Regions from separate parts of the Shinella sp. HY16 genome, predicted to be linked through region 1. Evidence: riboswitches for the same ligand, from Rfam matches in the RefSeq annotation. Region 1 holds a riboswitch; each other region holds the start of a gene.

Region 1 (5,145 bases):
CGGCATCGATCAGGTCGGTCTTGTTGAGCACGATAAGGTCCGCGGCGGTAAGCTGGTCCTCGAACAGTTCCTCGAGCGGGCTTTCATGGTCGAGGTTCTCGTCTTCGACGCGCAGCGCATCCACCCGGTCGTGGTCGTCGGCAAAGCGGCCGGCGGCAACAGCGGCGCTATCGACAACCGTCACCACGCCGTCCACCGTCACCTGTGTCTTGATTTCCGGCCAGTTGAAGGCGGCGACCAGCGGCTGCGGCAGGGCGAGACCCGAGGTCTCGATGACGATGTGGTCCGGGCGGTTTTCCCGCTCCAGCAGCTTCGTCATGGTGGGAATGAAATCATCGGCGACGGTGCAGCAGATACAGCCGTTGGTCAGCTCGATGATGTCGTCCTCGGTGCAGGCTTCCGCGCCGCAGCCCTTCAGCACGTCGCCGTCGACCCCGAGATCGCCGAACTCGTTGATGATGAGCGCGATGCGTTTTCCTCCGGCATTCTGCAGGAGGTTGCGGATCAGCGTCGTCTTGCCCGCGCCGAGGAAGCCGGTGATGACGGTGGCGGGGATCTTCTGTTGCAGCATGGCTCAACCCTTCATTTTCAGCGGCAGACCGGCCGCGATAAAATAGACTTCAGGCACGAGGGCGGCGACCTTCTGGTGCAGCCGCCCGGCATGGTCGCGGAATTCGCGCGCCATGCGGTTTTCAGGCACGATGCCGAGGCCGACCTCGTTGGAGACGAGCACGATCCGCCCCGGCGCCTGTCGAAGAGCCTCCAGGAGGCCCGAACATTCGGCGGCGATGTCGCGCTCCTCCAGCATCAGGTTCGTCACCCACAGCGTCAGGCAGTCGACGAGCACGGCCCTGTCGGCCCGGGCGACGTCAGCGATGCGCGCGGCAAGCGCCAGCGGCTCCTCATGGGTTTGCCAGCCGTCGCCGCGATCCTCCCGGTGCCTTGCGATGCGCTCGCGCATCTCGTCGTCGAAGGCGCGGCCCGTGGCGATGTAATGACGCGAGAGGCCGGTCTCGGCGACCAGCCTCTCGGCAAAAGCGGATTTTCCGGAACGCGCGCCGCCCAGAACCAGGACGGCTCCGGGCGATGTCACTGTCATATCAGGCTGCCTTGGCGATCTTCTCGTTGGCAAAGCCGAGCGAGAGGCCGAGCACGATCCAGAAGAACAGGGTCGTGGCAAGGGCAGCGACGGCGAACTCCGCACCGAGCACGGCCGGAACGTTGCTGGAAATGTCGCTGGGCTGCGGGGCGCCATAGACCTGTGGCGCCGCGATCAGCGCAATGCCGATGACCTTGGCGACGATGTTCGGCTTGAGGAACAGCAGGTAGAGGCCGGCCGCCGACAGGATGACGGTTGCGATCCACCACACCTGGCGGTCGCCGAGATCGGCGGCAGGGAAGCCCGGAAGCTCCGGCGGCAGGCCGATGGCCGGCAGCATGTGCACGGCAAGCCAGCCGGCCGCGCCCCAGAGCGCGCCGTTCGCCACCGTGATCGGATGGCCGGACACGAGGCTGAAACCGGCAAGCAACAGGCCGAAACCGGCGCCCGTGACGAGGTTTGCCAAAAGCGTGCCGGAGAACCGGCTCATGCCGAACATGATGCCGCCTTCCTCGTGATCCTCGCCCTCATGGGCATAGGCGACGGAGACCGGCGAGAGCGCAGAGGCCATGTCGAGGATGACCGCGCCGAGCGAGGAATGCTCCTGCGTCTGTGCAGCGCCTTCCGTGCCCGTGGCCGGCGTCGTGCCTTCGGTTGCGGGTGCGGCTCCATCGCCGCCTTCGAACTCCTCGGCATGCAGGATGAGCGGCACGACTCGAGCCTCCTGGGCGGCTGTCATCAGCACGCCGGAGAACAGCCCGGCCACCAGGGCGGCCAGGAGATAACGAACGATCATGTCGAAAACTCCTTAGTGGCAGGGAAAGCCGTAGGAGTGACGCGTATCGTGTGCCGTGTCGTGCAGCACGGCGGAATTCGCAAGGCCCGCACCGAACACCAGGAAGGCGCCGAGCAGAAGAGCGAAAACACCGGCGACGAGACGGTCGTTTGCGGAAAGGGTAACAGAAGACGTAGTCGAAACAGCCATGACAACCTCCGTGCAGGCAGCGGGGAAACCTCCCCAGGTCGGACGAAATGTCCTTCACATTGGCTGGCAGGTCTCCTGGCTCGCAGCGTCGGGCGTTGAAAACGCCTGCGGGGCCCCCTCGCCTTCCCAGGCTAAGGCATCGCGAAAAGGCGGACGATTCGTAGAAGAAGAGGCGTCCAACCCCTGCTGATCGCGATGCCACCCAGTGGCTTTTCCGTCTGGTTCTCACAGCGCGAAACCAAGGCACCATCGCCCCGCTCCCCGCAGATCCTCCCATCCGGATGGGCGTCCCTCGCCACTCTACAGTCGCGGGGTCGGCCGTGATTGCAGCGCCCTGATTGGGTCCGCCGCGTCACATTCCCATTTACTCCCCGATCCGTTTCCGGATCCGGGAACCATCCAATAGTCTGGATGATTATGCTTCCACCCCCGGGAAGTCAATCGACCGGCAGCGTCATCACCTGTGCTGAAACCGCCGCCCGGCCGTCGTATTCTCAATAGCCGGGGATGATCACCAGACCGCCGCCATCGTTGTAGTAGCCGTCGTCGCGGTAGTAGCGCTCGTAGTAGCCATCGACCGGGCCTTCCAGCACGTCATAGTCCTGCTGGTAGCGGCGCTGGCGATTCTGCCGGGCCTCGGCATATTGCGCAGCCTGCCGAAGGGCACGGTACTGCTGGCGGGAAAGATAACCATCGGCGCGGTAGCCCGACGAGCCCTGCCAGGCGGCGATCGCCGAACGGGTGCGCGAACCGAAGACGCCATCGACGCCGTAGGTGTTGAAGCCGAGCATGCTGAGCCAGCGCTGCGCCTGGGCGCGGGTCGAGCGCTCCATATAGGCCTCGCGCCGGTCGACGATCGGCTGCTCGGCCTTGCGCTCAGTCTCGACAATCGCCGTTTCACTGTCCGTCCTGGGCTTTGCTTCCTGCCGGGCGGTGTTTGACAGCGCCGACAGGCGCTCGCGCGCATCGGCGACGAAGCGGCCGTCCGGATATTCGTCGAGATAGGCGCGGAAAGCCTTTTCCGAGCCGTCGAGCACGGCCTTCTGGAAAGTCTCTTCCTCGCGCTTGGCCGCATCGTCGGCCTGCTCGACGGCAAGGCCGCGGTCCTTCCTGTCGGCGCCCTGCGCTTCGTTTTCACGGGCGGCAGTCGCCGTGTCGTTCTCCTGCGCGGCACGCTCGGCGGCGGCCGCCTCCTCGGCGCGCTTTTCAGCCTCTTCTGCAAGGCGGGCCGCCTCGGCAGCCTTCGCCTCGGCATCGGCAGCCGCCTTCGCGGCTTCCGCCTTCAGCCGCTCCACCTCGGCCGCCTTTTCTTCGGCAAGCTTGCGTGCAGCGGCGGCCTCTTCCTCGATCCGCGCCTTCTCGGCCGCAGCCGCCTTCTCCGCTTCGACGCGCTTGGCTTCGGCTTCGCGCCGGGCCGCGGCTTCCTCTTCCGCACGCGCCTTTTCCGCAGCGGCCGTCTCTTCGGCCTTTCGTCGTTCGGCTTCCGCCTTCAGCCGGGCCGCTTCCTCCGCCTTGGCCTTGTCGGCGGCAGCCGCGGCCTCCGCTTTCAGCCGGTTGGCCTCGGCAGCCTGCTCTTCGGCGCGTTTGCGGGCAGCCGCTTCCTTCTCTTCCGTCTCCGCCTTCAGGCGTGCGGCCTCTTCGGCCCGGGCCTTCTCCGCCGCTGCGGCTTCCGCGCGCGCCTTCTCGTCGGCCGCAGCCTTTTCCTCGGCAAGCTTGCGCACTGCTGCGGCCTCTTCGGCCTTCTTCGCATCCGCCGCCGCCTTCAGGCGCGCAGCCTCTTCGGCCTGGGCCTTCTCCGCCGCTGCGGCTTCCACGCGCGCCTTCTCGTCGGCCGCAGCCTTCTCTTCGGCAAGCTTGCGCGCCGCCGCAGCCTCTTCGGCCTTCTTCACGTCCGCTTCCGCCTTCAGGCGCGCGGCTTCCGCGTCCGCCTTCGCCTTTTCCGCCTCCGCCGTTTTGCGCGCATCCTCCTCGGCCTTCAAACGGGCCGCCTCGGCGTCGGCCTTTGCTTTTTCAGCCTCGGCGGTCTTGCGCGCCGCTTCTTCAGCCTTGGCCTTTTCCACTGCGGCCTGTTCTTCCGCCTTCGCCTTCTCGGCCGCAGCAGCCTCGTCGGCCTTCGCCTTGGCGTCCGCCTCGGCCTGCTGTGCCGTGCCCGTCGCCGGCTTCGCCTTGGCGGCGGCCTGCAACTCGGCAATGCGCAGACGCGCCATCGAGGCGAAGGTGCCGTTCGGATACTGTTTCAGATAGCCTTCATACTGCGTGACATCGCTGCCCGCAGAGACCTTCTGCCAGAGGGAAAACTCCTCTTCCCAGCGCTTGCCGGCACTGCCGGCCTCCTTACCGGTGGCGCTCTGCGCAAAGACGGCCGCCGGCTGGCCGGCGAGCGACAGCCCGACGATGCCGGCAATGCCGAGCCGCACCAGAACGGAGCGTGCGAGAGGTCCAGAACCCATGTATCTCACCCTTTCGGATCGCGCGAAGGCGCCAGCACCCGGCGATCCCGGGCGGATTTCCGTCACTCCTCGCACCGAATTCTGGCGCAACTTTGGTGCGGCAGGCCGGCAGCGTAGGAACCCGATGGCTGTACGTTTCAGATGGGCGGTTTAATCAGTCCCGGCTTAAAAGACCGTCGAGCCAGTGCGGATCGAGAACGGCCTCCAGCTCCGCCGCAATACCATCGAGCGCCGCATCGACACTCTCGCGGTAATCGAAGCCGCCGCCCTCAATGCCGAAATCGGCCAGCAGCCGCGCACGGTAGGCGTCGCTCGACAGGAGGCCGTGCAGATAGGTGCCCATCACCCGCCCGTCGGCCGAGACCGCACCGTCCGGCCGCCCGTCGATACGGACAGAGGGGCGAAGCGTATCCGGCCCGGTGGTGCGGCCGAGATGGATCTCATAGCCCTCGAGCGGCACATCATATTGCAGGGAGCGGGCCGCGCTGTTGCGCACGGTCTTTTCCGGCGCCATCTCGGTCTCGACCGCCAGCAGGCCGAGGCCCTCGACCGCGCGCGCGCTGCCCTCGATGCCAAGCGGATCGGCGACGCGGCTGCCGAGCATCTGGTAG
Region 2 (5,145 bases), 1.6 Mb from region 1:
CATGGTCGCGCTTGGAGATCAGACACGGCACGACGACGAGCGTGCGCGCATCCTCGGGAATCCCGTCCTTGAACTCGTAGCCGACAAGGCGCGACGGCGTGACGAAGAAGGTGACAAGCGTGTTGAACAGGCCCGTCGCCCCTTCGGACGCCGGCAGCGCGAAAAGCACCAGCATGATCAGCCATGCGCCGTCGGGAATGTCGAGCTGATCGAGGAAATAATAGACCGCGATCATCGCCAGCAGCGTCAGGATGATATTGGGTCCGGCAATGGCGAACCAGTCGAGCTTGCGGCCGAAACGCACGATGCGCTGGACGATCGACGGCCGGTAGCCGATGCGCTTTTCGAGCAGCTTCCGCTTCTTACCCACGAGGAAGGCGGCGACATTGGCCTCGTAGTCGAGGTCCTCGACATGCGCCGCGGCGTCTTCCGCGGTCATCGCCAGTGCCGTCTCGGTCACCTCAAGCTCGGTCTTGCCGGATCTGCGGGCGAAGCGCTCGATCGTGTTGCGGTACTTGTTGCGCGAGCCGAAATCGAGGTCGCTGTAGTCGGACCCCTGGCGCAGCGCCTCGTCGAGGCGGCTGACGCTTTCGAACCAGACCGGCCACTCGGTATCGTCCACCGAGCGCAGGCTCTTGATGAGCGAACTCATCGTGACGTTGCCGGAGGAGAGGCGGTTGTTCTCCGCGACGATCAGTTCTTCGAGGTCGCTGCCGCGGCTCTCGATCTTGCGCTCCAGCCACTGGATCACCGCGCCGGAGGCCTGGAGGCCATCGCGCAGGCGATAAAGCAGCTGGATGACGAACGTATTGTCCTCGATGAAGCTTTCCAGCGACTGGAGATGCGCGATGGACTTTTCCGGATCGTTGAGGCGGATCAGCTCATCGGCCACCTCGTTGGCCTTGAAACGCATCTTGCGCGAACGCTCGACGCGGCTCGAAATGCGGCGGAGGTTTTCAAGCAGCACGAAGCGGATGAAGGAGGGCAGCGCCCAGAGCTCGCCGATCTTCAACGCGTCGATCTTCTGGAAGCCCTGAACAAAAGCCGTCAGCCCCTCATGCGAGACGCCGCTATGGGTGTGCGCGACATAGAGCCAGGCAAGCGCCAGCGTGCGCGGCATCACCTGCCCTTCGATCTCGATGGTCGGAAGCTGGCGATAGAAGCGGCGCGGAAAATCGCGTCGCACTTCCTGGATCGCCTCTTCTACGACGTAGTAGTTGTCGAGCAGCCATTCGGCCGCCGGCGTGATCTGCGCACCGGCTTCGACATCCTTGGCCGTGGCGCGATAGACGCGGAAGATTTCCTTCTCGTTTTCCTTGTGCCGGGCGCGGAATTCGAAAGGGTGGAAGCCGGGCAGCGCCGCGGTCTTGTCGCGCGCCAGCGCTTCACCGCAATCGGCGAGCTCCTCCAGCGACAGATAGGTGGCGCGGATCGAATCGTTATAATCGATCTGCTTGGCGTCGGCGTCGCGCGAAGGGGCTTGCGGCGTATTGTGAAGGGGCATGTTTCTGATTCTGGATCCGGCCATATGGAACCATCCGGCGACGGCCTTTGCGCCGAACGGTTTTTTGCGGGCAGGTTTCATCTCGGTGCCGCGATCAGCCATGTGACCAAACAGCGCCCGGACGGCGCGATTGGAATGGACATGGCTCAAGCGACACGCTGGTTGGCATCCTGGCCGCGTGGTGCATGAAAACGGCATTTTTTAGCCGTAAGGACAGAGACTTGCAACATGTCAACATGACCGGATGGCGCAGCATCGACCCTCATCTGCGGTTTTGGTGAATCGTGCGCCCCTCGCAGGAGGCGAGCGGACGCAAGGAGCAGGAGAATGGCAAATGGATGCGGCAGGAAAAAGTTCCCGCCCGCCCATCTGGCTGCCCGCCAAGCTGTGTCCAAACCGCCGAACGGAGCCTTGCACCATTGACTCGGTGCCGGCGCCAAGCCAGTTTGACGCCGTCAGGGTCTTCCGAGTCGATTGGCTCGGAGGCTAAGAGGGAAGCCGGTGCGATGCTCCGAAAGGAGCACCAAGACCGGCGCTGCCCCCGCAACTGTGAACGGCGAGCTGCTGTCGCTCCATGCCACTGGTGGATTTCACCGGGAAGGCGAGACAAACGCGATGACCCGCAAGCCAGGAGACCTGCCCTGACAGTCGTAACGTCCATGGGCGGGGTGTCCCAGTGGTGCGCTTGCTTGTCGCCTCCGGGCGAAGTTCCAGCAGCGTGCGTCCGGTCATCCCCCAATTTTCCGATTGGGGAAGAAATGCTTGCCATCACCGACAATGGTTTCGCCGGGAAACCGGAATCCATCTTCATCTCCTGGCTGCTCTGGCAGCCGCACGGCGCCGACCTTGCCGTCGAGGCGCTGAAGGAGGTCCAGAAACTCTCGCGCTATGAAAAGGTCGATCCCGACATCGCCAGACTGAAGGCGCTGTTCGCCTCCCTGGCCGGGTCGAATCGACCGATGCACTGACTGATAAGGCATAAAGACATATTGACATAAAGATATCTTTATGTGATTTCCGGTGCAGGATTATTGCACCGGAGGGCTTTGCCGTGGCCGAATCGCACCTGGACACCCTGTTCGGACCTGAACTGCCGCCACGCGATGGGCGCGAGATTCTCGCTGCCCTTCAGGCCGCCGCACGCGAGCGCATCCTGGTGCTCGACGGCGCCATGGGCACGGAAATCCAGACGCTGAAGCTGGTGGAAGAGGATTTCCGCGGCGATCGCTTCGACGACTGCGCATGTCACCAGCAGGGCAACAATGACCTCCTGACACTGACCCAGCCCGGCGCGATCGAGGACATCCACTATCGCTACGCGTTGGCCGGCGCGGATATTCTCGAAACCAACACCTTCTCCTCCACGACCATCGCCCAGGCCGATTACGGCATGGAGGACATGGTCTATGAACTGAACCGTGACGGCGCCCGCCTTGCCCGCCGCGCCGGCCTCAGGGCCACCGAAAAGGACGGCCGCCGCCGCTTCGTCGCCGGCGCACTCGGCCCGACGAACCGCACGGCCTCCATCTCGCCTGACGTCAACAATCCCGGCTACCGCGCCGTCACCTTCGACGACCTCAAGCGCGCCTATGCGGACCAGCTGCGCGGCCTCATCGACGGCGGCACCGACATCATCCTGATCGAGACGATCTTCGACACGCTGAACGCCAAGGCGGCGATCTTCGCCACCCGCGAAGTCTTCGAGGAAAAGAGCATCGAGCTGCCCGTCATGATCTCGGGCACGATCACCGACCTCTCGGGCCGCACGCTGTCCGGTCAGACGCCGGAGGCCTTCTGGAACTCGGTACGCCACGCCGATCCCTTCTCCATCGGCCTCAACTGCGCACTCGGTGCCAACGCCATGCGCGCCCATCTCGCGGAGATCTCCTCCGTCGCGCAAACCTTCGTCTGCGCCTATCCCAATGCCGGCCTGCCGAACGCCTTCGGCAAATATGACGAGACGCCGGAGGAAATGGCCGCCCAGATCGAGGGCTTCATGCGCGATGGCCTCGTCAACATCGTCGGCGGCTGCTGCGGCTCGACGCCGGACCATATCCGCGCCATCGCGGCGGCCGCCGCACGCCACGCACCGCGCGCAATCCCCGACATCCCGCGCCACATGCGTCTCTCAGGCCTCGAGCCCTTCACGCTGACCGAGGCTATCCCCTTCGTGAATGTCGGCGAGCGCACCAACGTCACGGGCTCGGCGAAATTCCGCAAGCTGATCACCGCGGGTGACTATGCCGCGGCGCTCGATGTCGCGCGCGACCAGGTGGCGAACGGCGCGCAGGTCATCGACATCAACATGGACGAGGGCCTGATCGATTCCGCCAAGGCCATGACGGAATATGTGAACCTCATCGCCGCAGAACCTGACATCGCCCGTGTTCCGCTGATGATCGACAGTTCGAAATGGGAGGTGATCGAGGCAGGCCTGAAATGCGTGCAGGGCAAGCCGCTGGTCAATTCCATCTCGCTGAAGGAGGGCGAAGAGGCCTTCCTTCACCATGCCAAGCTCGTGCGCGCCTATGGCGCCGCCGTCGTCGTCATGGCCTTCGACGAGAAGGGCCAGGCCGACACGAAGGCACGCAAGGTGGAAATCTGCACCCGCGCCTACAAGCTGCTCACCGACGTCGCAGGCCTTGCACCCGAGGATATCGTCTTCGACCCGAACATCTTCGCCGTCGCGACGGGCATCGAGGAGCACGACAATTACGGCGTCGACTTCATCGAGGCGACGGCAGAGATCACAGCAACACTGCCGCATGCCCACATTTCCGGCGGCGTCTCCAACCTCTCCTTCTCCTTCCGCGGCAACGAGCCTGTGCGCGAGGCGATGCACGCCGTCTTCCTCTACCACGCCATCCAGGCGGGCATGGACATGGGCATCGTCAATGCCGGCCAGCTCGCCGTCTACGACACGATCGAGCCGGACCTGCGCGAGGCCTGCGAGGACGTTGTGCTGAACCGCATGCCGAAGACCGGCGGCACCGCTACCGAACGCCTTCTGGAGATTGCCGAGCGCTTCAAGGGCGCTGCCGGCAAGGAAGCCAAGGAGCGTGACCTCGCCTGGCGCGACTGGGTGGTCGAAAAGCGCCTCGAACACGCGCTCGTCAACGGTATTACCGAATTCGTCGAGATCGATACGGAAGAGGCTCGTCAGAACGCCGAGCGCCCGCTGCACGTCATCGAAGGCCCGCTGATGGCCGGCATGAACGTCGTCGGCGACCTCTTCGGCGCGGGGAAGATGTTCCTGCCGCAGGTGGTGAAATCCGCCCGCGTGATGAAACAGGCCGTCGCCGTGCTGCTGCCCTACATGGAGGCCGAAAAGCTCGCCAATGGCGGCAGCGGCGAGCGCCAGAGCGCCGGCAAAATCCTGATGGCGACCGTCAAGGGCGACGTGCACGATATCGGCAAGAACATCGTCGGCGTCGTGCTCGCCTGCAACAATTACGAGATCATCGACCTCGGCGTCATGGTGCCGGCAACGAAGATTCTTGAGACGGCAAAGGCCGAAAAGGTCGACATCATCGGCCTCTCCGGCCTCATCACCCCCTCGCTCGACGAGATGGTGCATGTTGCGACCGAAATGGAGCGCGAAGGCTTCGACATCCCCCTCCTCATCGGCGGGGCGACGACGA
Region 3 (5,145 bases), on a different contig from region 1:
AGACCCTGGGCCAACCCCTGCCGGCCGCCGGCCGCATAGCGCGCCATACGGGTCGCCTCAGGGTGGAATATGGATGATCCGATGCCGATCAGCGCCACCGAGACAAGAATTATCGCATAGCTGTGGGCGAATGCGAGACTCACGAGTCCGGAAAGGGTGAACATCATGCCCACGACAGGCGAATAGGGTGCGGGGTGCTTGTCGGTCACCATGCCGATGACCGGCTGCAGCAGCGATCCGGCAATCTGGAAGGTCATGGTGATCAGGCCGATTTGCACGAAATCGAGCGCGTACGCATCCTTCAGGATTGGGTAGGCAGCCGGAATCAGCGACTGCATCAGATCGTTGAGGAGATGGGTTAGCCCCAAAACCACAAGAACTGCGAGGTGCGTCCTCGGCTGCGTCGTGGGCGTGCGGATGGCGACGGTCATATCTGCATTCGAGACCGTTCGGATGCGGTGGTCGAACGCCGTGGCGACGTCCATGAACCATACGCATCCGAGGTCGTCATCGAATAGCGCGCGCTCTTAGAGCGTTTGAACGTTTTCAGCCTTCGATTTGCCGGTCTTGCGATCCTGGCCGATGTCGTAGCTGACCTTTGCGCCATCCCGCAGCGGGCCGCCGGACTGTACCGCAGATATGTGAACAAACACGTCTGCTCCGCCATTGTCGGGGGTGATGAAGCCGAAGCCCTTGTCCTGATTGAAAAACTTAACCGTTCCGGTAGCCATGGTATCCTCAGTGATCGAGCGGCACCTTGCCGCAGCAGGAGCTTATTCGTCGTACGCTGGTCCGGCAACCGCTTATTCACGCTGGAATGGTGTCTGTGGAAATCTAGGCTTGGAAAAGTGCTCGCGACGAAGGGCTTTCGCCATCCGTCATGGGGATAACTTGCGTTTCGCAACCGAGCGATCGAGCTAACTGTTGACGGCGGAATTGCGTCCTATACCATATCTAGTGTTCAAGGTTCCTCCGATTCGAGAGAGTCGGAGGCTAAGACGGGAATCCGGTGTGGCCATGATGGCTGCGTCAATCCGGAGCTGCCCCCGCAACTGTAAGCGGCGAGCATACGTTCGACAAAGCCACTGAGGCGCAAATGCCTTGGGAAGGCGGACGGATGCCGCGACCCGCAAGCCAGGAGACCTGCCTTGTTCATGAACGTCCACGGGCGGGGTGTCCGGCAGGCGAGCGATGGGTTGTGGAATGATGCCGCCCCGCCGTCTCCCCAGATGCTCCGTATGAATAGCTTCGGGGTGAAGTCATGTCGAATTTGTTTCCAGTGCCTCCGCGCGAGTAAGCGGCGCCCCGCTCCGGCCGTCCTTGAGGGCCGCCGTCTATCTATTTTCAGTTCACGAACGGTCATCGGCGGATGACCGAACGCCCCTCCATGCCCAATCGCCAGAATATGAGGAAACCATGCCGATCACCGTTTACTCCAAGCCAGCTTGCGTTCAATGCTCAGCGACCACCCGCGCGCTCGACCGCCACGGCATCGATTACCGTGTCGTCGATATCTCCGAGAATGCAGATGCCTTCGCGCTCGTGCAGGGCCTCGGCTACCGTCAGGTTCCCGTCGTCGTTGCCGGTGAGCAGCATTGGGCCGGTTTCCGCCCTGATATGATCAGCGCACTGGCCTGAGGGCGGGGCGATGGGTGAGCTCGTCTATTTCTCCTCCCGGTCGGAAAACACCCATTGCTTCGTGCAAAAGCTCGGCCTTCCGGCCTCCCGCATTCCCCTTCGCGCCGACGAGGCGCTGAGGGCGCGCGCGCCCTTCGTCCTCGTCGTGCCGACCTATTGCGGCCAGGATGGCAAAGGCGCCGTTCCCAAGCAGGTGATCCGCTTCCTCAATGATGCGGAAAACCGCGCGAACCTTCGCGGCGTGATTGCCGCGGGCAACAGCAATTTCGGGGCGACCTTCGGGCTCGCCGGCGACGTCATCTCCGCCAAGTGCGGTGTGCCGTATCTCTACCGCTTCGAGCTTCTCGGCATGGATGAGGACGTCGACAACGTCAGACAGGGACTGGAACGATTTTGGACACGATGACGCTCGAGAAACCGACGAAGACGCCGGAAATCACCGCGCTGGACTATCATGCGCTGAACGCGATGCTGAACCTTTACGATGAGGATGGAAAAATCCAGCTCGACAAGGACCGGCAGGCGGCAAAGCAATACTTCCTCCAGCACGTCAACCAGAACACGGTCTTCTTCCACAATCTCAGGGAAAAGCTCGATTATCTGGTGACCGAAGGGTACTACGAGCAGGAAGTGCTCGACCAGTATTCCTTCAACTTCGTACGCGATCTCTTCGACCACGCCTATGACAAGAAGTTCCGATTCCCGACCTTCCTCGGCGCGTTCAAGTACTACACGTCCTATACGCTGAAGACCTTCGACGGAAAGCGCTACCTTGAGCGCTACGAGGACCGCGTCTGCATGGTGGCGATGACGCTGGCGCGCGGCAGCGAGCAGCTTGCCCGCGATCTCGTCGATGAGATCATTTCCGGCCGTTTCCAGCCGGCAACGCCGACCTTCCTCAATGCCGGCAAGAAACAGCGCGGCGAGCTCGTCTCGTGCTTCCTGTTGCGCATCGAGGACAACATGGAGAGCATTGGCCGCTCGATCAATTCGGCGCTCCAGCTTTCCAAGCGGGGCGGCGGTGTCGCGCTCTCCCTCACCAACCTTCGCGAGATGGGCGCGCCGATCAAGCAGATCGAGAACCAGTCGTCGGGCGTCATCCCTGTCATGAAGCTGCTGGAGGACAGTTTCTCCTATGCCAACCAGCTCGGTGCGCGGCAGGGGGCGGGGGCGGTCTATCTCCATGCCCATCATCCCGACATCCTGCGTTTCCTCGACACCAAGCGCGAGAATGCCGATGAGAAGATCCGCATCAAGACCCTGTCGCTCGGCGTCGTTATCCCCGACATCACCTTCGAGCTCGCTCGCAACAACGATGACATGTATCTGTTCTCGCCGCATGACATCGAACGCGTTTACGGCGTGGCCTTCACCGAGATTTCGGTGACGGAGAAGTACCGCGAGATGGTCGAGGACGGCCGCATCCGCAAGAAGAAGATCAAGGCCCGCGACTTTTTCCAGATCCTTGCCGAGATCCAGTTCGAGAGCGGCTATCCCTACATCATGTTCGAGGACACGGTGAACCGCGCGAACCCCATCGCCGGCCGCATCACCATGAGCAATCTTTGCTCGGAGATCCTGCAGGTAAGTGAGGCGAGCGAATTTAACGACGACCTTTCCTATGCCAGGATGGGCAAGGACATTTCGTGCAATCTCGGCTCGCTCAACATTGCTGCTGCGATGGACTCGCCGGATTTCGGACGAACGATCGAAACCTCGATCCGTGCGCTGACCGCCGTCTCCGAGATGAGCCACATCTCCTCGGTCCCCTCGGTCGAGAAGGGCAACGACGATAGCCACGCCATCGGCCTCGGCCAGATGAACCTGCACGGCTATCTCGCCCGCGAGCGTATCTTCTACGGCTCGGAGGAAGGCATCGACTTCACCAACATCTATTTCTACACGGTGACCTATCACGCCGTCCGCGCCTCCAACCGGCTGGCGGTCGAAAAGGGCGTTAGCTTCAAGGGATTCGAGAACTCGAAATACGCTTCGGGCGAATACTTTGACAAATATACCGAAGCCGAATGGTTGCCGGTGACGGAGAAGGTGCGGGGCATTTTCGAAGAGGCGGGCATTCATATCCCCACGCAGCAGGACTGGCTTGAGCTGAAGGCGGCCGTCATGGACGGCGGCCTCTACAACCAGAACCTCCAGGCCGTGCCGCCGACGGGCTCGATCTCCTACATCAATCACTCGACGTCCTCGATCCACCCGATCATCTCGAAGATAGAGATCCGCAAGGAAGGCAAGATCGGCCGCGTCTATTACCCGGCCGCCTTCATGACCAACGACAATCTCGACTATTACCAGGACGCCTACGAGATCGGCCCGGAGAAGATCATCGACACCTATGCGGCGGCCACCCAGCATGTCGACCAGGGCCTATCGCTGACGCTGTTCTTCCGCGACACGGCGACGACCCGCGATATCAACAGGGCGCAGATCTACGCCTGGAAGAAGGGCATCAAGACCATCTACTACATCCGCCTTCGCCAGATGGCGCTGTCCGGCACGGAAGTGCAGGGCTGCGTTTCCTGCGCGCTGTGAGATCGGGGAAGCAAATGAACATCCAAGTGAAGACCAAGGCGCCGAAGGCCGCCGCCGCCATCCGCGCCATCAACTGGAACCGCATCGAGGACGACAAGGACCTCGAGGTCTGGAACCGCCTGACCGGTAATTTCTGGCTGCCGGAAAAGGTGCCGCTCTCCAACGACATTCCCTCCTGGGCGACGCTGAAGCCGCAAGAGCAGAAACTCACCATCCGCGTTTTTACCGGTCTGACGCTGCTCGACACAATCCAGAACGGTGTCGGTTCGGTAAAGCTCATGGAGGATGCTGCCACGCCGCATGAGGAGGCGGTGCTTTCCAACATTTCCTTCATGGAGGCTGTGCATGCCCGCTCCTATTCCTCCATCTTCTCCACGCTCTGCCTGACGCCCGACGTCGATGACGCCTATCGCTGGTCGGAGGAAAACGAGTTCCTGCAACGCAAATCCGCATTGATCATGGAACAATATACGACGAGCGACCCCTTGAAGAAGAAGGTCGCCAGCGTCTTGCTCGAAAGTTTCCTGTTCTATTCCGGCTTCTATCTTCCGATGTACTGGTCGAGCCGCGCCAAGCTCACCAACACGGCGGACATGATCCGCCTCATCATCCGTGACGAGGCCGTACACGGTTACTACATCGGCTACAAATTCCAGCGCGAACTGGAGCGCCTGAGCATGGAAAAGCGGCAGGAGATCAAGGATTTCGCCTTTGATCTTCTCCTGGAACTTTATGACAACGAGGCGCGATATACCGAGGATCTCTATGACGACGTCGGCCTCACCGAGGATGTGAAGAAGTTCCTGCACTACAACGCCAACAAGGCCCTGATGAACCTCGGATACGAGGCACTTTTTCCGCCGGAAGCCTGCAAGGTGAACCCGGCCATCCTCTCAGCGCTGTCACCGAATGCCGATGAGAACCACGACTTCTTTTCCGGCTCCGGATCGTCCTACG
Region 4 (5,145 bases), on a different contig from region 1:
AGCTCTCGTCCGACTCCATCGGGTTTTCCGCATCCGCGAGCAGGAAACGCACGCCCTTGGCACCGGCATGTTTCTTCCGTGCGACCTTCAGCATCGCCTCGGAAAAGTCGAGCGCCGTCACCTCATGGCCGAGGGAAAGCAGCAGACGTGTCACCTCACCTGTACCGCAAGCAAGCTCCAATACGCGGCGTGGCTCCGGACCGAGATTTTCGCGGATCGCCGCCGCCCAGGCCTCGAACTCCGGTCCTTCGGGAATGCGGTGGCCGAAGGCGAGATCGAAGGTCTCGGAGCGGCGCGACCAGTAGTCGCGAATGTCTTCCTTGAGATGACTGTTGCCGCGTGTGCCGTGCATCACTGCCCCTCGCCCGCATCGATACGGGCAAAGATGTCGTCGAAGCGCGGCCGGGCGCGGGCCGGCACCTCGACCGTGCGGATCGCCTCCGTCAGTTCCGCCTCGCCAACCTTCACCAGCATGACCATGCCCATGCCGAAATGCGGCGAGCATTTGATGCCGTAGAAACCGGGGGCATCAAAGGTGACCTCGATCTCCTCGTTGATCTTGCCCTTGAAGCCGGCATATCCCTGCGGAACCATGCCGTCGATGCTGGCGGCGTTGTGGCTCTTGTGGGTGGCGATGAACTTGACGCTGTCCCCCGGCTTGATCGCCAGGAAATCCGGTTCGAAAACCATGGAGCCCTTTTCGCCGCGATTGCGCATCTCGACCCGGAAGGTTTCAGCGGCGACGGGGGCGGCTTGGAGAAGTACGGCGATGGCCGCAGCCAGGAGGAAACGGGTTTTCATCTTGCCTCTGCAACGAGCTTGAGTTTGGCAGGCCGGGGCTCTGGCCGGCGATAGCGAATGAAGCAGCCGCCGGCGCTGTCGCGCTCGACATCCACGGTGACGCCGAAGACATCGTGCAGGCGCTGCGGCTCCAGCACCTTTGCAGGTGTACCGAGCGCGACGATGCGGCCGCCCTGCATGACGGCGATGCGGTCGCAGAACATGGCCGCGTGATTGAGGTCGTGCAATGCGGCAACGACGGTCAGATCCTGTTCGCGCACCAGCTGGAGCAGGCCGATCTGGTGGCCGATGTCGAGATGGTTGGTCGGCTCGTCGAGCAGGAGGATCGGCGCCTGCTGGGCGAGCGCGCGGGCGATGTGCAGCCGCTGTCGCTCGCCGCCGGAAAGCGTGTGCCACAGCCGGCCGGCAAAGTGCGCCATGTCGACCTCCTCCAGCGCCCTGTCGACGATGGCATCATCCGCCCGCGACCAGGGCGTCAGCGCGCCGAGATGCGGCGTGCGGCCGAGTTCGACCGCCTGGCGCGCAGTGATACGCTCGGTCGTCTCCGCCTGCTGCTCGACGAAGGCGATGCGGCGGGCTATGGCTTGCCGGCCGTGGGCCGAAAGCGGCGAGCCCTCAAGCGTTACCAGACCCGCCTGCGGCTTGCGGATGCCCGCCATCAACGCCATCAGGCTGGTCTTGCCCGAACCATTGGGTCCGATGATGCCGAGAAATTCGCCGGGACGCACGTCGAGCGAGACGTCGGTGAGGATGGTCGTGCCGCCGGCCGACCAGCAAAGACCTTTTGCCGAAAGGGTCACAGGGCCGATCTCCTTTGGCTGAGGATGAGCGCGAAGGCCGGCGCGCCGAACAGCGCGGTGATGACGCCGATGGGCAGCACCTGGCCGGGAATGATGACCCGCGACAGCACGTCCGCGGCAATCATGAAGATCGCGCCGATCAGCGCCGATGCCGGCAGCAGCAACCCGTGGCGGACACCGACGACCATGCGCGCGGCATGGGGAATGACGAGGCCGACGAAACCGATCGACCCGACGATGGAGACCATGACGGCGGTCATCAGTGCCGAGACGGCAATCAGCACGACATAGACCCGGCGCACCGGAATGCCGAGCGAGGCCGCAGATTCCGTGCCGAAGGTGAAGGCATCGAGCGCGCGCGCATGCCAGAGGCACACGACAAGCCCGAGAAGCGCAACCGGCAGCGCCAGCCAGACATCCGGCCAGCGCACGCCCGAGAGATTGCCGAGCAGCCAGAACATGATGCCGCGTGCCTGTTCCGCATTGGCCGCCTTGGTGACGATGAAGGAGGTCAGCGCATTGAAGAGCTGCGAACCGGCGACCCCTGCAAGGATGATCGCCCCCGTACCGCGGCCTGCGCGAACCGCCAGCGCGCTGACGAGACCGAAGGCGACGAGCGCCCCGATAAAGGCACCGATCGGCAGTGTCAGGATACCGGCGCCGATGCCGAGGATCGCCACCGCGACAGCGCCCGTGGAGGCACCGGCGGAAATGCCGAGAATGTAGGGATCGGCCAGCGCGTTGCGCAGCAGCGACTGCAGGATCACGCCGCAGATCGCGAGCGCCGACCCGCAGCAGGCCGCAACCACGGCGCGGCTCAGCCGGTAGTTCCAGACGATGCCCTCGTCTATCGGCTCGATGGCGTGCCCCGCCTGCCAGAGGCGGTTCGCCACGGTCTTTGCCACGACGTCGAGCGGAATGGCAGTCTCGCCCACCGCCGCGCCCACCCCGAGCGCGGCGACAAGCAGCACGAGCGCCGCAAGAGCGACACCCGTGCGCAGCAGGATGGGGCGATCAGCCGTCACTTCGCGAGGCCAGCCTTCTCGATGGCGTCGGCAAGCACCTCGATGCCCTCGATCGTGCGGATCGTCGGGTTCATCGCCTGGGCGTCCATATCGACGACATGGCCGTTCTTCACGGCCGGCATCAGGCTGGCGACGGGATCTTCCTTGAGAAACGTGTGCTTGACCGCGACGTCATCGGCAGGGAAGCGGCGGCGCTCCATCTTGCCGGCAACGATGATGCTCGGATCGGCCTTGGCGACGGTTTCCCAGCCGACCGTCGGCCATTCCTCGTCGCTCTCGATGACATTGCGGATGCCGAGCGCCGACATAATGTAGCCCGGCGCGCCGTTGCGCCCGGCGACATAGGGGTCGATGTCGAGTTCGGCGCTGGAGAACCAGAAGACGGCGGAAAGCTTGCCATCCGCCGAAGCGATCTTCTTGCGCGCCGCGTCTTCGCGCGCCTTGAGGTCGGCGATGACTTTCTCGCCCTGATCCTGCACATCAAAGATCTGCGCCAGTTCGCTGATTTCCTTGTAAATCAGCTCCATCGTGAAGACCGTCTTGCGCACCCCGTCGCCACCACCGGAATTGTCCTTGCCGATGCAATCGGCCGGCGAGGTGTAGACCGGGATCTTCAGTTCATCGAACTGCTCTGGCGTCGCGACGATGCCCTCCGGACCGACATGCCACTGGAACTGCGCCGTCACGAGGTCAGGCTTCTTGGCGACGACGCTCTCGAAGCTCGGATCGTTGTCGGCAAGGCGCTCAACCTTGGCGTTGGCATCCTCGTAACCCGACAGCACCGGGCCGATCCAGACCGCCGTGCCGACCATGCGCTCGCCAACGCCGAGGAGATACAGGATTTCGGTCGAGCTCTGGCCGAGCGAGACAGCCCGTTCCGGCGCCTTCTCGAAGGTGACCTTGCGGCCGCAATTTTCCAGCGTCAGCGGATACTGCGTCGCGGCCGCCTGAGCGGCGCCCGCTGACAGGGCAAACACGGCGGCACCGGCCAGCGCGGAAACGAGGGATGCGGCGCGCACGGCCGCAGGCAGAATGGTCATGGGTTTCTCCCGAATGAAGGAAAGCGTGCGGGCTCAGCCGAGGCGCCGATGGCGGCGAATCGAGTGCGGTCGGGAGAAAACGAATGAAATTCTGCCGTTGCCGGCAGCCAGGGTCGTCATGGCGTCTCCTGTTCCGGGCATCCCCGCCCGTGACTTGGATTTTTTACGACGACGGCAGGTCTCCTGGCTCACGGATATCTGCTGCCTGTCTGCCTTCCCGCGGAAAACCGCAGTGGCATGACGCGAAAACGCGTCCGAGGACAGGCGGCAATCCGCCTACAGTTGCGGGGGCAGCCACGGAATGGGTCCCTGTTGGGTCGTCCGCACCGTGTTCCCTATTAATCCCCTCGGAGTCATCCTTCGGGGAACCGTCGATCCATCCTTAGTCCGCCGCGCTCGGCAGCGTCAAGGCGCTCAGCTCTCGAAATCCCCGAAGACATCCTGCAGGCGGGTGAGCGTATCGACGCGCTCGCTCACCTCGTCGCCCTTGAGCACGATGATGTTGCTGAGCATGAGGTCCATGACCGCCGTCATGGTGGCCGCGCCATCCCAGAGCGGCCCGTGCGAGCCTGGCACGACGAGGCAGACGTCGGAAACCTCGGGCCCCCAGGGGCAGAATTCATCGGTCAGCAGCACCACCTTGACGCCGGCCCGCCGGGCCTCCAGCGCCAGCGGCCGGGCTTTTGCCGCAAAGCGGCGCACGTCATGCAGGAAGAGCAACCGGCCCTCGACGGAGCCGTCGAGCAGTTCCGCATAGGTGCCGTTGAGGCCGTCGACGAATTGCACGCGCGGGCGCGTATAGGAAAGCTGGCTGGCGAAATATTGCGCGATGCCGCGTACGTTCTGATAGGCGGCAACGTAGACCTCGCTCGCGCCGATCAGCGCGTCGATCGTCTGCTGCCATTCCGGCGCGCTGGTGATGGCATAGATCTGGCCGAGATTGTCGATCTGCTGCTGGATGAGGCCGGCGAGGAGCTTTCCCTCCTTGCGGTCCTGTTCCAGCGAAGCGACTTGGGCCTTGACTTCCCAGGCCGGATTGGAGCCGCCGCGGCGCAGCTCGCTCTTCAACTCGTCGAGGCCGTCAAAGCCCATGCGGCGCAGATAGCGGCCAATGGTCATCGGCGAGACCTGAAGGCGCTGGGCGATCGAGCGCGCGGTCTCGAAGGGGAGTTCGGCGATGTTGCGCTCGATATAGTGGGCGATCAGCTTGTCGGATTTGGACCGCCTGAGATCGTCGGACTGAACGAGCTTCAGAATGCGTTTCGACACGTCGCCCTCTCCCAAAAATCCCGCCCGCCGAAAAGACGGGCGGGGATCGCGCATGGTCACTGCGCCGTCTTCACCCGCGTCCAGACACGGTCGAGCTGGCGGAGCGCCGGGCCCAGATCCTCAAAGATCTGGAGACGCGCCATGGTCTCGGCGGGCGGATTGATCTCCTTGCTATTCTTGATCTTTTCCGGGGTCAATTCCCGCGCCGGC

The links. Region 1 has a riboswitch for cobalamin ahead of K0P03_RS10395 (CbtB domain-containing protein). Riboswitches for the same ligand answer to the same signal wherever they lie in the genome.
Region 2: linked by a shared signal. The riboswitch ahead of K0P03_RS17900 (hypothetical protein) and the one ahead of K0P03_RS10395 (CbtB domain-containing protein) in region 1 are both predicted to bind cobalamin.
Region 3: linked by a shared signal. The riboswitch ahead of nrdH (glutaredoxin-like protein NrdH) and the one ahead of K0P03_RS10395 (CbtB domain-containing protein) in region 1 are both predicted to bind cobalamin.
Region 4: linked by a shared signal. The riboswitch ahead of K0P03_RS28175 (ABC transporter substrate-binding protein) and the one ahead of K0P03_RS10395 (CbtB domain-containing protein) in region 1 are both predicted to bind cobalamin.

The regions. Positions count from the first base shown of each region.
Region 1 covers NZ_JAHYXL010000001.1:2,057,064-2,062,208, forward strand. Annotated here, with positions in the region: gene cobW (cobalamin biosynthesis protein CobW) at 1-571, opposite strand, end outside; gene cobU (bifunctional adenosylcobinamide kinase/adenosylcobinamide-phosphate guanylyltransferase) at 575-1,099, opposite strand; gene K0P03_RS10390 (CbtA family protein) at 1,101-1,895, opposite strand; gene K0P03_RS10395 (CbtB domain-containing protein) at 1,908-2,084, opposite strand; cobalamin riboswitch at 2,133-2,499, opposite strand; gene K0P03_RS10400 (peptidoglycan-binding domain-containing protein) at 2,579-4,534, opposite strand; gene K0P03_RS10405 (cobyric acid synthase) at 4,689-5,145, opposite strand, start outside.
Region 2 covers NZ_JAHYXL010000001.1:3,645,193-3,650,337, forward strand. Annotated here, with positions in the region: gene K0P03_RS17895 (GH36-type glycosyl hydrolase domain-containing protein) at 1-1,504, opposite strand, end outside; cobalamin riboswitch at 1,946-2,162, shown strand; gene K0P03_RS17900 (hypothetical protein) at 2,263-2,472, shown strand; gene metH (methionine synthase) at 2,556-5,145, shown strand, end outside.
Region 3 covers NZ_JAHYXL010000002.1:758,476-763,620, forward strand. Annotated here, with positions in the region: gene K0P03_RS24000 (MFS transporter) at 1-431, opposite strand, end outside; gene K0P03_RS24005 (cold-shock protein) at 528-731, opposite strand; cobalamin riboswitch at 948-1,165, shown strand; gene nrdH (glutaredoxin-like protein NrdH) at 1,417-1,638, shown strand; gene nrdI (class Ib ribonucleoside-diphosphate reductase assembly flavoprotein NrdI) at 1,649-2,044, shown strand; gene nrdE (class 1b ribonucleoside-diphosphate reductase subunit alpha) at 2,032-4,188, shown strand; gene nrdF (class 1b ribonucleoside-diphosphate reductase subunit beta) at 4,203-5,145, shown strand, end outside.
Region 4 covers NZ_JAHYXL010000003.1:384,452-389,596, reverse strand. Annotated here, with positions in the region: gene K0P03_RS28195 (class I SAM-dependent methyltransferase) at 1-352, opposite strand, end outside; gene K0P03_RS28190 (pseudoazurin) at 352-801, opposite strand; gene K0P03_RS28185 (ABC transporter ATP-binding protein) at 798-1,601, opposite strand; gene K0P03_RS28180 (FecCD family ABC transporter permease) at 1,598-2,626, opposite strand; gene K0P03_RS28175 (ABC transporter substrate-binding protein) at 2,623-3,666, opposite strand; cobalamin riboswitch at 3,823-4,054, opposite strand; gene K0P03_RS28170 (MurR/RpiR family transcriptional regulator) at 4,081-4,935, opposite strand; gene K0P03_RS28165 (polyamine ABC transporter substrate-binding protein) at 4,992-5,145, opposite strand, start outside.